DNA from 3 places in the Kitasatospora sp. NPDC028055 genome. Region 2 is predicted to be linked to each of the others. Evidence: riboswitches for the same ligand, from Rfam matches in the RefSeq annotation. Region 2 holds a riboswitch; each other region holds the start of a gene.
What was found. A riboswitch is a leader RNA that binds a small molecule or an ion and turns the genes downstream of it on or off. The one in region 2 is predicted to bind cyclic di-AMP.

Region 1 (4,834 bases), on a different contig from region 2:
GGCCTTCCAGCCCGCCCCGTCGGCCAGCCGCGCGGTGACCGAGCCCCAGCCGCCCGGGCGGACCTGGCGCACCGGCGCCGGGCCGGGCACGTCCAGGGCGAGCATCCCGCGCACCCGGGCCCGCTCGGCCCGGCCGAAGCCCCGGGCGGTGCTGGTCAGGGCGGCCAGCACCGGCAGGCCGAGGACGGTGACGAAGGTGCCGACGCCGAGGCAGAACAGGACGATCGCGAGGACGAAGCCGACGATCGCGACCGGCAGCCCGGTGAGCGCGTAGCCGACCTCGCGGTAGTAGTGCCCGGAGAACGGCGCCCGCCAGAAGCCGGGCGGCTCCTCGGTGCGGTGGGCCCGGGCCGGGCGGGCCCCGTCGTCGCCGTAACCGCCCGGGGCGTCCCATCCCTGACCCAGCGTGCTGCCGCTGCTGCTCATTTCCCGGTCCCCGGCCCCTCGTCGTCCTGGTCTTCCGTACGTGCTGACGTGGTCCAGTCTGGCCGGGGCGCGGCCCGGCAAACATCCGGCCGACCGGCGGATCGGCGGTGGGGTTAACCCCCCTGCGGTGGGCCGGCCGGGCCGGACCACTCGTCGGCGAGCAGTGCGTACCGGTACGAGTCGCGCCAGGCGCCGCCCTTGTACAGGTCGTGCCGGACGCGCCCCTCCAGCCGGAAGCCGAGCCGGGTGAGCACCTTGGCCGAGGCCTCGTTCTCCACGTCGACCCGGGCGGCCAGCCGGTGCAGGCCGAGCACCCCGAAGGAGAGCTCGCAGAGCAGTCCGGCGATCTCGCCCGCGTAGCCGCGGCCCCACACCGGGCGGCTCAGCACGTAACCGAGGTGGGCGGAGCGGTACTTGCCGAGGGTGAGGCTGGCGTGCGCGATCGGCAGCGCGTCCTCCGGGTCCTCGGCGTCCTCGCGCCGGACGACGGCGAGCCGGTAGACGCCCCGCTCCTCGGCCATCGCCTCCTCCAGGTAGAGCTCGAGCTGGTCCGCGCAGGTCTCGCGGTCGCGCGGCTCGAAGGGGAGGTAGCGGGTCACCTCCGGGTCGCCGTACAGCGCGTGCAGCGCGTCCACCTCCTCCGGGGTGTGGCGGTACTCGCGGAGGGCGAGCCTGGGGCCGGCGAGGCGTACGGGGACCATGGCTGCCGACCCTACCGGCGTCCGGCGGCTACCGTTCGGAACATGAACGACGAAGACCTGCGGCTCGCCCCGCGCACCAGGGCCGCCGACCTGCTCGCCTGGGCGGCCGGCCAGGACCGCGCGCCGGTGGCCGAAGCGCCGCTGCGCGCGGTGCTGGCGCTGCTGGAGCTCGGCGGGGGCAGGATGCACGACGGCTGGCCCGAACTCACCTCCGACGAGGTGGAGCACCTGCTGTACGAACGGCTCCACCTCTACGTCCAACCCGCGCCGGAGGAGGACCCGCTCGCGTACGGCGAGGCCGTACGGCTGCTGGTCGACCACCAGCGGGCGGCGAAGCGGCTCAACGCCAAGCGCCAGGAGCGGCTGCACGCCGAGGCCGAGTGGCAGGGCGAGGTCGCGGCGGGGCTGCTGCGCCGCGCCGACCTGGTGACCTGGCCCCGGCTGTACGCGGTGCTGCTGCACGCCCACGGGGTGGACGTGACGGACCCGGCGGCCGTCCGGGACTGGCTGGCCGGCTTCGCGGCGCTCGACGAGGAGCAGCGGCTGGCCGGGTACGAGGCGCTGACGCCGACCGGCTGGCTGGACGACCCGGACGAGCAGGGCTGGGGGCCGGGCCGGGTGCTGTCCGTCGGCATGGCCACCGACGGCGCGCGGCTGCTGCTGGAGCAGGGCCTGATGCGGCGCAGCTACCGCAACCTGGCCGAGCTGAACGCGCTGGGGCGCCCGATGCCGGACGAACTGGCCGGTGGCTTCGAGGAGTTCGAGGCGGCGGCGACCGAGGCGGCGCTCGACCTGCTCGGCGAGTGGACGGTGCCCGGGCTGCCGCGGCTGCTGGTGGAGGAGTTCCCGGAGCTCGCGCCGGAGCCGGGGGCGGCCGAGATCGACGCCTACCTGGCGCAGCTGCCCGCGGACGAGGAGGAGCAGCCGGAGGAGCCGGAGCTGGAGCAGGAGTGAGCTGACGTGGCAGGGCCCCGGGCGCGCCGCCCGGGGCCCTGCCGCGTCATCGGTCCTACGGGGTGAGGCCGCGCTGCTGGAGCCAGGTCTCCGGGTCGACCGGGGCGCCGCCGCCGGGGCGGACCTCCAGGTGCAGGTGCGGGCCGGTGACGTTGCCGGTCGCGCCGACCTTGCCGATCTGCTGGCCGGCGGTGACCTTGCCGGAGCCCTTGATGATCGAGGAGAGGTGGCAGTACCAGATCTCGGTGCCGTCGGGCAGGGTCTCGACGATCCGGTAGCCGTACGAGCCGGACCAGCCGGCCGAGGTGACGGTGCCCTGACCGACGGCGTAGACCGCGGTGCCGGTGTCGGCGGCGAAGTCCAGGCCGGTGTGCAGGTGGGCCCAGTAGCGGGCGCTCTGGCCGTAGTGGGCGGAGAGGTTGTAGTCCTTCACCGGCAGGGTGAGGGCGGCGGCCTTGGCCCGCTCGGCCTCCTCGGCGGCGCGCTTGGCCTCCGCCTCCTTGGCGGCGGCCTTGGCCTCGGCCTCCTGGGCGGCCTGGACCCGGGCGCCCTCCTCGGCGGCGGTGCGCTGGCTGTCGGCCTGCTGCTGGATCCGGGCGGCGAGCGCGAGGCCGGGGTCGGCGGCCAGGGCGACGGGCGTCTCGTCCGGGGCCTCGACGGCGGGTGCGGCGGCCGGGGTCGCGGAGGCGAAGCCGGTGGCACCCAGGGTGGCGGCGACGGCGGTGACGCCGAGCAGCGGGGAGGCCCCGCGGGTCTGACGCGGCATCCGGTGGCGGTTGGCCTCGGCCTCCGGGGCGAACGGCTCGGCCGGTCCGGCGGACCCGCCGTCGCGGGGCTCGGCGCCGTGCGGGCCGGGGTGGTCGAGGAGCTGGGTACCGGCTGCGGGGCCGGCCGGGTGTGCCGGAGTGTGCGTCGACGCCACGGAGGCGCGCTCCTTTCCTTCCTTCGCGCCTACCGGGTTAGCTGACGGGTTCGGAGCAGGAAGGTCTCCTACGGCCGGGCCGGAGCCCCGCCGATTCACCCCAAGGAACGTGGTTCCCCGGCTCCCTGACCTGCCCGGAGGCCGGTCGGCGGGATTAGGCGACGGCGCACGGTGCCGTCTGGGTACGGCGTTGACGACCGCGCTGCGTTATCAAACGTTAATCCTAGGACGCTCTGATTCCAAGCCATCCGCCCGGGGCCACTGTGGAACAGGTGATCGGACGTCAACGAACGACCCCTCAGCCACCGGGTCCATCTGAGTACTCCTACTCATGTGCGACCCGGCCGCCCCATCGCATCCTGGCGCCATGAGCGCACCGATGCAGTCACGGACAACGGCCGCGTACTTCGTCCAGGCCGTCCTCTCCTTCGCCCTCTCCGGCACCGCCCTCGCCGCCGGGATCGCCTACCTGCCGGTGGGCGGCTGGACCCGGGCCTTCCTCGCGATCGGCCTCCTCTACGCCGTCACCTCCTCGTTCACGCTGGCCAAGGTGATCCGGGACCGGCAGGAGTCCTTGGACACCGTCGCCCGGGTCGACCAGGCCCGGCTGGAGAAGCTGCTCAGCGAGCACGACCCCTTCCGGGTCGAGGGGGCGTGAACGGGAAGCGTCCTCGGCATCGGCCGAATGCTTGACGGCTAAGGCTATTAGCCTTAGCTTTATGGCTACAGGCAGAAACGAGCGAGCCGGCGGAGGCCCACCATGAACGGCACCAGCACCCCGAGCACCCAGTTCCTCGACGTCCCCGGCGGCCGCCTCGCGTACGACGACACCCGGCAGGGCGACGGCACCCCCGTCGTCCTCCTCCCCGGGATGCTCGACTCCCGCCACGCCTACCGGCACCTGCACCCGCTGCTCACCGCCGCCGGCCACCGGGTCGTCACCATGGACCTGCGCGGCTTCGGCGACTCCTCGATCGTCTGGGACGACTACGGGCCCGCCGCCATCGCCACCGACGTCCTCGCCCTGCTCGACCACCTCGGCATCGAACGGGCCGTCCTGGTCGGGCAGTCCTACACCGGGGCGACGGTCGTCAAGGTCGCCGGCGACGCACCCCAGCGGGTCGCCGGGATCGCCCTGATCGACGCCTTCGTCGAACACCGGGCCAACGCCCTCATGCGGGGCGTCATGGTCGTCATGGGCGCCGCCATGGTCCGGTGGCCCGGCGTCTGGGGCTTCTACCTGCGCAAGATGGCCTACCCCGGCCCCCGCCCCGCCGACCTCGACGGCTACGTCGACGGGCTCGTCGCCGCCCTGCGCACCCCCGGCCGGCGGACCGCCACCCGCGGCCACGTCACCGGCGACTCCGCACCCGTCGGCTGGTGCGCGGCCGTCCGCTGCCCGGCCCTCGTCCTCATGGGCAGCAAGGACCCCGACTTCCCGAAGCCCGAGGCCGTCGCCGACCTCCAGGCCGAGAAGCTCGGCGCCCGCAAGGTGATGATCGAAGGGTCCGGGCACTACCCGATGGCCGACAACCCGCAGGCCGTCGCCGACGCCCTGCTGCCCTTCCTCGCCGAACTCGCCTGAACCCCGCCCGTACGGAGAGAACGAAGCCATGCCCCGCGTAGGACTGACCCCCGACCAGGTCGTCGACCACGCCCTCGCCCTCATCGACGACCAGGGCGGTGAAGCCCTCACCCTCGCCTCCGTCGCCACCCGGGCCGGCGTCGCCACCCCCTCGCTGTACAAGCACGTCAGTGGCGGACTCGGCGAGTTGCGGCGCCTCATCGCGGTCCGGGTCACCGAGGAGCTCGCCGACCGGCTCGCGGACGC
Region 2 (4,834 bases):
GGCGAGCGAGCGGCGGGCCTCGTCCAGCTCGGCGAGCTTGGCGGCGGTCTCGGTGCGGCGCTGGTCGAGCCGGCGCTGACGGGTGACCAGCTCGTGCAGGGTCTCCTGCTGGCGCTCGGCGGCCTGGCCGAGGGTGCGGGCGCGGGTGAGGTAGGCCTCCGGGTCGCTGGAGAGCATCAGCTGGGCGGTCTGGGTCATCCCGCCGCCCCGGTACTCGGCCCCGGCGACCGTGGCGAGGTCCCCGCGCAGCTCGTTGAGCTGCTCCTGGGCGGTGGCGACCTCGCCCTGGAGGATCGTGGTCTCGCCCTGCAGCCGCTTCTGCGCCTCCTGCGCGGCGTTGTACTTCTCCGAGGCCTGTTCGGCCTCGTCGTACAGCTGCTCGACCTGGGCCTTGACGTCCTTGCGGTCGGGCGCGTCCGGCGCCCCGGGGGCGGCCTGGGCGCTGCCGGCGGTCGCCACGCCCAGGGCCGTGGTGGCGGCCGCGGTCAGTACCAGCGCACGGGCGAGCAGTTGGGAACGACGGTGCACGGGCATGGCGGCAACGGCTCCAGTCCTGCGGCGCGGCCCCGCGGCCGCGCCCCGGTGGGCGGCCGTCGAGCGGGAGTCCGGTGGCAGACGTTAGCGAGTCCGGGCAAGTGAGTCCAAACCCCTACCGACCCGAATATTTGACCCCTAATCGGACACCAGGTCGATCCGCCGGAAAAGCCGCAGGCCCGGCCCTCCGTGACGGAGGACCGGGCCCGTGAACGCGTGGGTGGGGATCAGACCCGCACGATGGAGGACAGCGGCATGTTGGAGACGGCCTCGTAGCGCACCGACGCGCCCGGCTTGGGAGCGTGCAGCACCTGGCCGTTGCCCGCGTAGATGCCGACGTGGTGGGCGTCGCCGTAGAAGATCAGCATGTCGCCGGGCTGGGCCTGGGAGATGTCCGAGCCGATCCGGGTGCCGGCGCCGGCCTGCTCCTGCGAGGTGCGCGGCAGCGACACCCCGGCCTGGTTGAACGCCCAGACCATCAGGCCGGAGCAGTCGAAGGAGCCGGGGCCGGTGGCGCCCCAGACGTACGGGCTGCCGACCTTGGTGGCGGCGGCGGCCAGCGCGGCGGCACCGTGCGAGCTGCCCGGGGCGACCTTGACCGGCGCGGCGGTGGAGCCCGAGCCGAGGTCGCTGCGGCTGTTGTCGCGCGAGGCGCGGTCCGGCGTGGCCGGCTTGGCGGCGGCGGCGGCCTTCGCGGCGGCGTCGGCGGCGGCCTTCTCCTCGGCCGCCTTGATCGCCTGGCGCTCTTGCTCGGTCAGCGTGTTGAGCAGGTCCTGGGCGGCCTTGAGCTTGTTCTGGACCTCGTCCTTGGAGGCCTTCAGCTGCTGGGTCGTGGCCTCCAGCTCGCCGAGCTTGCCCTGGGCCTCGGTGCGGTCCTGGTCCAGCTTGCGCTGCTGGTCCTGCAGCTGCTTGAGCTGGTTCTTCTGGGTGCTGCCCGCCTGGTTCAGCGCGCCGGCCTGGTTGAGGAAGTTGTCCGGGCTGGAGGAGAACATCAGCTGGACCGTCGGGGATATGCCCCCGTTGCGGTACTGCTCGCCGGCGATCTCGGCCAGGCCGCCCTGGAGGTCGGTCACCTGGGCCTGCTGCCGGGCCACCTGGTCCTGGAGGCCGGAGACCTGCTTCTCCAGCTCCTGCTGCTTCTCCTGGGCGGCGTTGTACTTCTCGGTCGCCTGCTCGGCCTGCTCGTTGAGCTGGTCGACCTGCTCCTTGACCTGGTCCTTGGTCGGCTGCGGGTCGGCGTGCGCGCCGGACTGCGCGGAGAGGGCGACGGCCGCGGCGGCGAAACCGGTCAGGATCGAGACGCGGGTACGGCTGGCGGGCTTGGGACGACGATGGGACGCCACGAAGGCGGACTCCTTCTTCCTACTCCCGCCTACCGGGTGAGCTGACGGGTTCGGGCCGGAAGCATGCCCTACGACGCCTCACCGGCCTCACCTACGGCCGACCTGGCGCCGATTCACCCCGGAGGAACGTGTGGTTCCCCGGCTCCGCTCCGCAGCGCCCCCGACTACTGGGCTCCCCTGTCGGGCAGTCGTTGCGACCTGCCCCGCTGTTTCGCGAACTCGGCGGTAACCACCGCCGCCACCCGGGCTGGGTGATCGACTGTGCGGTGGTTCGGGGCACGACCCTAGTAACTGAACCGTGATCGGTTCAAATCCTTGTCAGAAAAAAGACGGAAGATTACCCATGTTCTTTTGTGAAAATGACTGATGGTGATCAGCGCCGCACGCAAAGCTGATCGACTCTCACCGTCCGGCCCATCGGGGACGCACACCCGAAGCGCCACCCCCGATCGGAGGTGGCGCGGATCACAGGGCCGGAACCGGCCCTCGGGGTGGTGCCGGGGCGTCAGATCCGGCGGATCGTGTTGATCGACATCGCGTCGGCCTTCATCACCTTCACCACGTCACCGGTGTGCGGCGCGTGGACCACCATGCCGTTGCCGATGTACATCCCGACGTGGTGCATGTCGCCGCCGTAGATCACCAGGTCGCCCGGCTGGGCGGTGGCCAGCGTCACGGCGGTCCCGATGTGGCCCTGCTCCTGCGAGGTGCGCGGCAGCGAGACGCCGGCCTGACCGTACGCCCAGACCATCAGGCCCGAGCAGTCGAAGGTGGAGGGCCCGGTGGCGCCCCAGACGTACGGCGAACCCTGCTTGCTCATCGCCTTGGCCACCGCCACGGCGGCGTAGCCGCTGGCCGGCGGCAGGTTGCTGAGGTCGACCCGGTCGGCGCCGCGGGAGGCGCGGTCGTCCTGCTGCTGCTGGGCCCGGAGCGCGGCCCGGTCGGCGGCGCTGAGCGAGTTCAGCAGGTCCTGGGCGGCCTTCAACTTGGTGTTGACGTCCGCCTTGGCCTGGTTGAGGTCCTTGGTGGTGGAGTCCAGGGAGGCGAGCACGGCGGCCGCCTCGGCCTTCTCCTGGTCCAGCCGGCGCTGCTGGTCGAGCAGGCCCTTGAGCGCCTCGGTCTGGGTGGTGCTGGCCTGCTGGACGCTCGACGCCTTGTCCAGGTAGCCGGACGGGTCGGAGGAGAGCATCAGCTGCACGGACGGGTCGATGCCGCCGGTGCGGTACTGCTCGCCCGCGACCTGGGCCAGGCCCACCTGGAGCTGGCTCATCTGGTCCTGGCTGCGGGCCACCTGGTCCTGGAGCTGGTCGGCCTGCTTGCGGAGCTGGTCGGCACGCTCCTTGGCGCCGTTGTACTTCTCGGCCGCCTGCTCCTGCTCCTGCTGGAGCTGGTCGATCTGCGCCTTGACGTCGCTCTTGTTCGGCTGCGGCGCCGCGTGCGCGGCGACCTGCGCGGAGAGGGCGACCGCGGTCGCAGCAGCAGCGGTGAGCACGGAGACCCGTGCGCGGCTGGGCTGCTTCGGACGGCGGTGGGAGGCCAAGAGACCGGCTCCTTCTTCCATCGGACTCACCTGATCAGGTGAGATTCCGGAAAATAGGTTTGACGCCAGACCCTAGTGAAGATCTACCCGTTTTGCCACTCCCCCGAAGGCGTGAACTCCGGTTCCCCCACTGACTTCACCGGATCCGCACACCCGCACGGAAACCCCACTGACCTGCCGTCACCGCCTCCGGCCCCAGCTCAGGGCCGGGCCAGCCGGTTCAGCAGCAGCACCGAGGCCACCGGGCGCGCACCCGCCTTCCGCACGCCCTCCGCGACCTCCCGGTCGGTGGAGACCACCACCACCGGGCGGCCCTGCGGCTCGGCCCGGACCAGACGGCGGATCAGCTCGTCCGCGGTCTCGCCGGTCCGGCTGAACCGTACCCGGACCCCGCGCGGCGGCGCCATGATGACCGGTACGTCCAGGTCCTGCCCGTCGAACACACAGGTGACCTCCGCCTGGGTGCGCTGGGCCAGCATCGCCAGCCCGCCCAGCAGCCGGATCCGCTGCTGCTCCAGCGGCAGCGCCGGATACCCGGTCTTGGTCACGTTGTAGCCGTCCACCACCAGGTGCACCTGCGGGATCGCCAGCAGCTGGTCCAGCAGCGCCGGGTCGTCCTCGGCCAGGCCGCGCCGGGCCACGTCGTGCGGCGAGGCCGCCCCCGGCACCACCGCCTCCACCAGGTCCGCCGGGCGGATCTGGGAGACCGGCAGGGCCAGCTCCCGCTGCAGGCCCTGCGCCGACTGCAGCACGGTGTCCAGCAGCAGCCGCAGCCGCATGTCCTCGACGCTGCGGCCCTCCCGGGCCGAGCGGCGGCCCTGCTCGACCGCGGTCTCCAGTTCGGACACCCGGTGCCGCAGCCGCCGCGCCTCGGACTCGGCCGCGCTGCGCTCCCCGGCGGCCTGCGCCCTCGCCGCCTCCAGCTCCCCGGTCACCCGCCGGGTCTCGGCCTGCGCCCGCCGGGTGTCGCTCTCCAGCGACCGCACCTTCTTGCGCAGCGACTCGGCCTCGCGCCGGACGCCCTCGAACTCCGCCCGCTGGCGCTCCAGGTCCGCGCGCGCCGCGGCCCGCACCTCGGCCAGCTCGGCCTGGAGCTTCTCCACCAGCCGGGAGGCCTCCGCCGCCGCGTCCTCGGCGCCGGCCCGCTCGGCCTCCTCGCCCGCCTCGGCGACCAGTCGGCTCCAGCCGGGCGAGCGCACCAGGTAGGCGGCGGCGGCGACGTCCATCGGATCGGCGGCGCCGGGGACGGTCCCCGACTCCAGCGCCTTCACCAGGTCCGGCTGGCCCAGCCGCAGCCGCTCCGCTATCCGCACCCGGAAGGCCGGCTCGGACTCCAGCGCCGCCGCCAGCGCGGTGGCCGCGTACTTGGCCCGCCGCGCGGGGGTGAACTTGACGTACTGACGCAGGCTCTGCGGCA
Region 3 (4,834 bases), on a different contig from region 2:
CGCTGGCGATGCGCGCCGGCGCCCGGGAGAACGAGCTGCTGGACCGCCTCGCCGCCGACGAGCGGATCCCGCTGGACCGGGCCGCGCTGGACGCGCTGCTCGCCGACCGGCTGTCCTTCACCGGTGCGGCCGGGGCGCAGGTCGCCGAGGTCGTCCGCCAGGTGGAGGCCGTCGCGGCGGCCTACCCGGAGGCGGCCAAGTACGCTCCGGGTGACATCCTCTGACACTCCGTTGAACTGACCTGGCGTCAGTTCTCCGACGAGGGCCCTGCCGCCGTTCCGGTGGCGGGGCCCTCGTGCGTCCGGGGGCGGCCCGGGTCGAGCGGCGGGGTGGTGGTGGCGCAGGGCCAGTCGCAGTTCGGCTCGGCCACCGGGCGCTCCTCCTCCGGCGCCAGCACGTTGCCCCGGACGGTGGCGAAGGCGATCAGCCCGCCGGCGGCCAGCAGGCCCGCGCAGATCAGCATCGCGGTGTGGAAGGCGGAGTCCACCGCGGACGGCACCCGGTAGGCGTCGCCGCTCAGTCCGGCCAGGGCCGGCAGGGCGGCCACCGCGAGCAGGCCGGCCGCGCGGGCGGCGGCGTTGTTGACGCCGCTGGCGATGCCCGCGTGCCGCACCTCGACGGCGGCCAGCACGGTGGCGGTCAGTGGTGCGACCAGCAGCGTCATCCCGGAGCCCATCACCGCGACCGCGGGCAGTACGTCCGCCCAGTAGGAGGAGCCGGGGCCGGTGCGCAGCATCAGCAGGACCCCGGCGGCGCACAGCAGCGGGCCGACGGTGAGCGGGACGCGCGGGCCGATCCGCTTGCCGAGCCGCCCGGCGCGCGCGGACAGGGTCAGCATCAGCAGCGTGATCGGCACCAGGGCGAAGCCGGAGACCAGCGGGGAGAAGCCCGAGACGATCTGCAACTGCACCACCAGGAGGAAGAACACCCCGCTGAACGCCGCGTAGACGCAGAGGGTGACCAGGTTCACGGCGGTGAACAGCCGGGAGGAGAACAGTCCGAGCGGCAGCATCGGGTCGGGTGCGCGCCGCTCGACGGCCACGAAGGCGGCGGCCAGCAGCAGCCCGAGCGCACCGGTGACCCAGACGGCGGGGGACAGTCCCTCCCCGGCGGCGGTGAGCGCGTAGGTGACGGCGCCGAGCGCGAGGGCGGCGAGCAGGGCGCCGGGTACGTCGAAGCGGCCGGTGGCGGACTCGTCCCGGCTCTCCGGGACGTAACGGGAGGTCACCGCGATCACGGCGGCGGCCAGCGGCAGGTTCAGCAGGAAGATCCAGCGCCAGCCGGGGCCGTCCACCAGCCAGCCGCCGAGGAAGGGGCCGACGGCCGCCGACACCCCGCCCAGGCCGGACCAGAGGCCGACCGCCGCCGAGCGGTCGTCCGGGTGGAAGACCGCCTGGAGCATGGCGAGCGAGCCCGGGGTGAGCAGCGCCCCGCCGATGCCCTGGACGGCGCGGGCGGCGATCAGCACGTGGATGGTCGGGGCCGCGGCGCAGGCCGCGGAGGCGACGGCGAACCAGACCACGCCGATCAGGAAGACCCGGCGCCGTCCGTAGCGGTCGCCGAGGGCGCCGCCGAGCAGGATCAGACCGGCCAGGGTGAGCAGATAGGCGTTCAGGGTCCATTGCAGGGAGGCGAGGGAGGCGCCGAGGTCGGCGCCGATCCGCGGCAGGGCGACGTTGACGACGGTGCCGTCGAGCATCGCCATGCTGGAGCCGAGCACGGTCGCGAGGAGTACCCAGCGGCCCTGCGCGGTGCCCAGGCGCAGAGTGCCGGCTTGAGAGGTGGCCACGGGCCGAATCCTGCGCCCGCCGGGGCGCACGTGACAAGGGTCACCGGGTGGTGTGTCGGTCGGTGGCGGTGCGTGAACGGACGGTCGCACGGGGGTGGTGCCCGCGGCGCAGGGTGGTGGATCAGTGGCGCCGGGTGAATGGATCGTGCACTGATCGTGCAGGGGATCATCCGGAGGGTGACGGCGGCGGTGCAGTTTGTTGCCGATTCAAGAGATCGACATTGCTTCACCCGAACGGATGAGTTTTAGTTCAGCGACCGCCCGGCCAGTCCGGACGGATCCACCGGGTGGAACGCCGAGTCCTGCCGCTGCCCGGTGGCTCGCACCGAACTCTGTACGGCAGGAGCGGGGGACCCACAGGTAAGTCGCCGGACCGGAGTTCGCGCCTTTTCGGGCGCGGACCACCAGGGCCGGCTTGGGGTGAAGCCGCGCATGCGGCCGGGCAACTCCAGCCCGAACCCGACAGCTCACCTCGCAGGCGTCGGAGAGGAAAATTCCATGCCTGCACAGGCTCGTCGTATCGCCCTGCCCCGTGCCGCCCGCATCGGCATCGCCACCGCCGTCACCGGCGCCTCGTTCGTCCTGCCGCTCGTGACCGCGATCAGCGCCCAGGCGCACACCTCCCCGGCGGCCACCACCGCTCCGGCCGCCTCCGAGGCCGCCGCTCCGGCTGCCGCCCCGGCCGCCCAGCAGAGCTACCGCGTCGTCAGCGGTGACTCCCTGTCGAAGATCGCCGACGTCAAGCACGTCGAGGGCGGCTGGCAGGCGCTGTACGAGCAGAACCGCTCGGTGGTCGGTGCCAACCCGAACCTGATCTTCCCCGGTCAGCAGCTGACCCTCGCCGGTCACGCCGCTGACGCCGCGAAGCCCGCTGCCCCGGCCAAGCCCGCCGCTCCGGCGAAGCCCGCCGCTCCGGCCGGCCAGGACACCTCCGCCGCCGCGGACACCCAGGTGCAGGTCCGGACCGAGGCCGCCAAGCCCGGCGCCCAGCTGCAGACCCAGGTTCAGACCGCCGCCCCGGCCCAGGCCGTCACCGCCGCCCCGGTCGCCGCCACCTCGGGCTACGTCGCCCCGCTCGCCAACCCGGTGCTGGGTGAGGCCTACGGCGTGGCCGGCTCGATGTGGGCCTCCGGCCACCACACCGGCCAGGACTTCGTCGCCGCCACCGGCACCCCGCTGCGCGCCGTCGCCAACGGTGTCGTGGTGAAGGCCGGCAACGGCGGCGCCTACGGCAACGAGGTCGAGATCAAGCTCGCCGACGGCAAGTACGCCCAGTACGCGCACCTGTCCTCGATCGGCGTGAGCATCGGTCAGACCGTCACCGTCGGCCAGCAGCTCGGCCTCTCCGGTGCGACCGGCAACGTGACCGGCCCGCACCTGCACTTCGAGATCCGTACCGGTCCGGAGTACGGCTCGGACATCGACCCGGTCGCCTACCTGCGGGCGCACGGCGTCGCGCTCTGACCCTGCTGGTCCTTCCGCAGGAACGTGTGAACCACCGCTGATGCGGGGCGAATCGACCGCCCGGGATGGTCATGTCGGGTGACCGCTCGACCGGGTGATCGCCGCACCAGTGGACCTGGGCGCGGGACACGCCCAAGGCCGGCCGGCCGTACGGGGATACCTCTCGTACGGCCGGGCCGGCCGCTGCCGTTTCCCGGCTCGGGGAGCGGGTTGGGGTGGGCGGGGGTCAGTTCCGGCGGGCCGGGGTGGGCGGGGGTCAGTTCCGGCGGGCCGGGAGGTCGTGTTCGGCGGCGGTCAGCAGGTCGTGCATCCGATGGCCGAAGTCCTCGGTGTCGCGGGCGGGTTCGGGGAAGACCAGGCGGACGTCGCGGTGGCCGTGCGAGTGGTCCAGACGCAGCACCAGGCCGTGGCGGTCCAGGGCGAGCGGGCGGACGTCCGGGCCGTGGGTGAGCAGCGCCGGGTCGAGCAGCCGGGTGAGCAGGTCGAGGGCGTCGGCGTGGTCGTCGGCCAGGTGGGTGAGCAGGGCGGCCTCGTGCCGGGCCAGCGGGTCCGGGGCGGCGAGGGCGAGGTCGGCGGCGGTGAGCGCGCCGGTGCCGTACGGGGTGGCGAGGACGGCGTGGGCGACGTCGACCCGCAGGTGGACGCTGAGGCCGTCGTCGGCGAGGTGGGCCAGGTGCAGCCGGCCGGCCAGGGTGAGCCGGGCGCGGATGCGGTCGCGGACCGCCACGGGGGAGACGTCGGTGACGTCGAGCACGACGGCCAGGCCGTCGGTGGCGGTGGCGCTGGCGAGGGCCGCGACGAGCGGGGCGTCCAGCGGGGCGCGCAGGCGCAGTCGGGAGCCGTGGACGGAGACCGGGGTGTCCAGGTCGTGGCGCTCGCCGAGGGCGCGGACGGTGAGCGAGGAGGTCGCGCTGAGCAGGCTGCGGACCCGTTCGGCGGTGGTGGGCTCGGGCACCTCGGCGTCGCCGGCGGTGAGGCTCATGGACGGACCTCCTGTTTGTTAGGTGAGCCTAACCTAATCTCCCTCTGGAGGTGTGACAAGTGGGCGCGTGGGGACGTGGAGGTGTGAAGGGGGGCGGAGATGCGGCGAGGGTCCGGACGCGTGGTGGCGTCCGGATCCCCGGGGCGTCGTGGTGGCGGGTCAGGCGATGACGGCCTGGGCGTCGATCTCCACCAGCATCGGCTCCTGCGGCAGTTCGACGAAGATCGTGGTGCGGCACGGCTTCACCCCGCCGGGCTTGACGTTCTCCTCGATGAACTCGGCGTAGACCTCGTTCATCAGCGGGAAGTCGGCGCGCTTGGTGAGGTAGACGCGGAACATCACCACGTCCTCGATGGTGGCGCCGCCGGCCTCGACGATGGCCTTGACGTTCTCCAGGGTGCGGCGGGTCTGCGCCTTCACATCGCCGTGGTGGAGGTACTCGCCGGTCGCCGGATCCTGCGGGCCCTGGCCGGAGACCTGGAGGATCGGGCCCTTGCGGACGCCCTGGGAGAACATCCAGGCGGGGGCCGGGGCGCCGTCGGTGCGGATCTCGATCTTGTCGGAGGACATCGGGGTCGGGGCTCCTTGCGGTGGTGAAG

Region 1: linked by a shared signal. The riboswitch ahead of AB0F71_RS24280 (M23 family metallopeptidase) and the one ahead of AB0F71_RS04225 (NlpC/P60 family protein) in region 2 are both predicted to bind cyclic di-AMP.
Region 3: linked by a shared signal. The riboswitch ahead of AB0F71_RS32910 (LysM peptidoglycan-binding domain-containing M23 family metallopeptidase) and the one ahead of AB0F71_RS04225 (NlpC/P60 family protein) in region 2 are both predicted to bind cyclic di-AMP.

Annotation. Positions count from the first base shown of each region.
Region 1 is NZ_JBEZXE010000026.1:84,238-89,071, reverse strand. Features, by position in the region: gene AB0F71_RS24295 (sensor domain-containing protein) at 1-426, opposite strand, end outside; gene AB0F71_RS24290 (GNAT family protein) at 540-1,127, opposite strand; gene AB0F71_RS24285 (hypothetical protein) at 1,170-2,081, shown strand; gene AB0F71_RS24280 (M23 family metallopeptidase) at 2,137-3,003, opposite strand; cyclic di-AMP (ydaO/yuaA leader) riboswitch at 3,016-3,174, opposite strand; gene AB0F71_RS24275 (YiaA/YiaB family inner membrane protein) at 3,371-3,661, shown strand; gene AB0F71_RS24270 (alpha/beta hydrolase) at 3,764-4,588, shown strand; gene AB0F71_RS24265 (WHG domain-containing protein) at 4,617-4,834, shown strand, end outside.
Region 2 is NZ_JBEZXE010000002.1:61,289-66,122, forward strand. Features, by position in the region: gene AB0F71_RS04220 (NlpC/P60 family protein) at 1-534, opposite strand, end outside; gene AB0F71_RS04225 (NlpC/P60 family protein) at 762-1,877, opposite strand; cyclic di-AMP (ydaO/yuaA leader) riboswitch at 1,888-2,044, opposite strand; gene AB0F71_RS04230 (NlpC/P60 family protein) at 2,383-3,417, opposite strand; gene AB0F71_RS04235 (NYN domain-containing protein) at 3,618-4,834, opposite strand, start outside.
Region 3 is NZ_JBEZXE010000048.1:35,519-40,352, forward strand. Features, by position in the region: gene purB (adenylosuccinate lyase) at 1-224, shown strand, start outside; gene AB0F71_RS32905 (MFS transporter) at 248-1,789, opposite strand; cyclic di-AMP (ydaO/yuaA leader) riboswitch at 2,103-2,285, shown strand; gene AB0F71_RS32910 (LysM peptidoglycan-binding domain-containing M23 family metallopeptidase) at 2,288-3,253, shown strand; gene AB0F71_RS32915 (DUF2470 domain-containing protein) at 3,510-4,235, opposite strand; gene AB0F71_RS32920 (RidA family protein) at 4,395-4,805, opposite strand.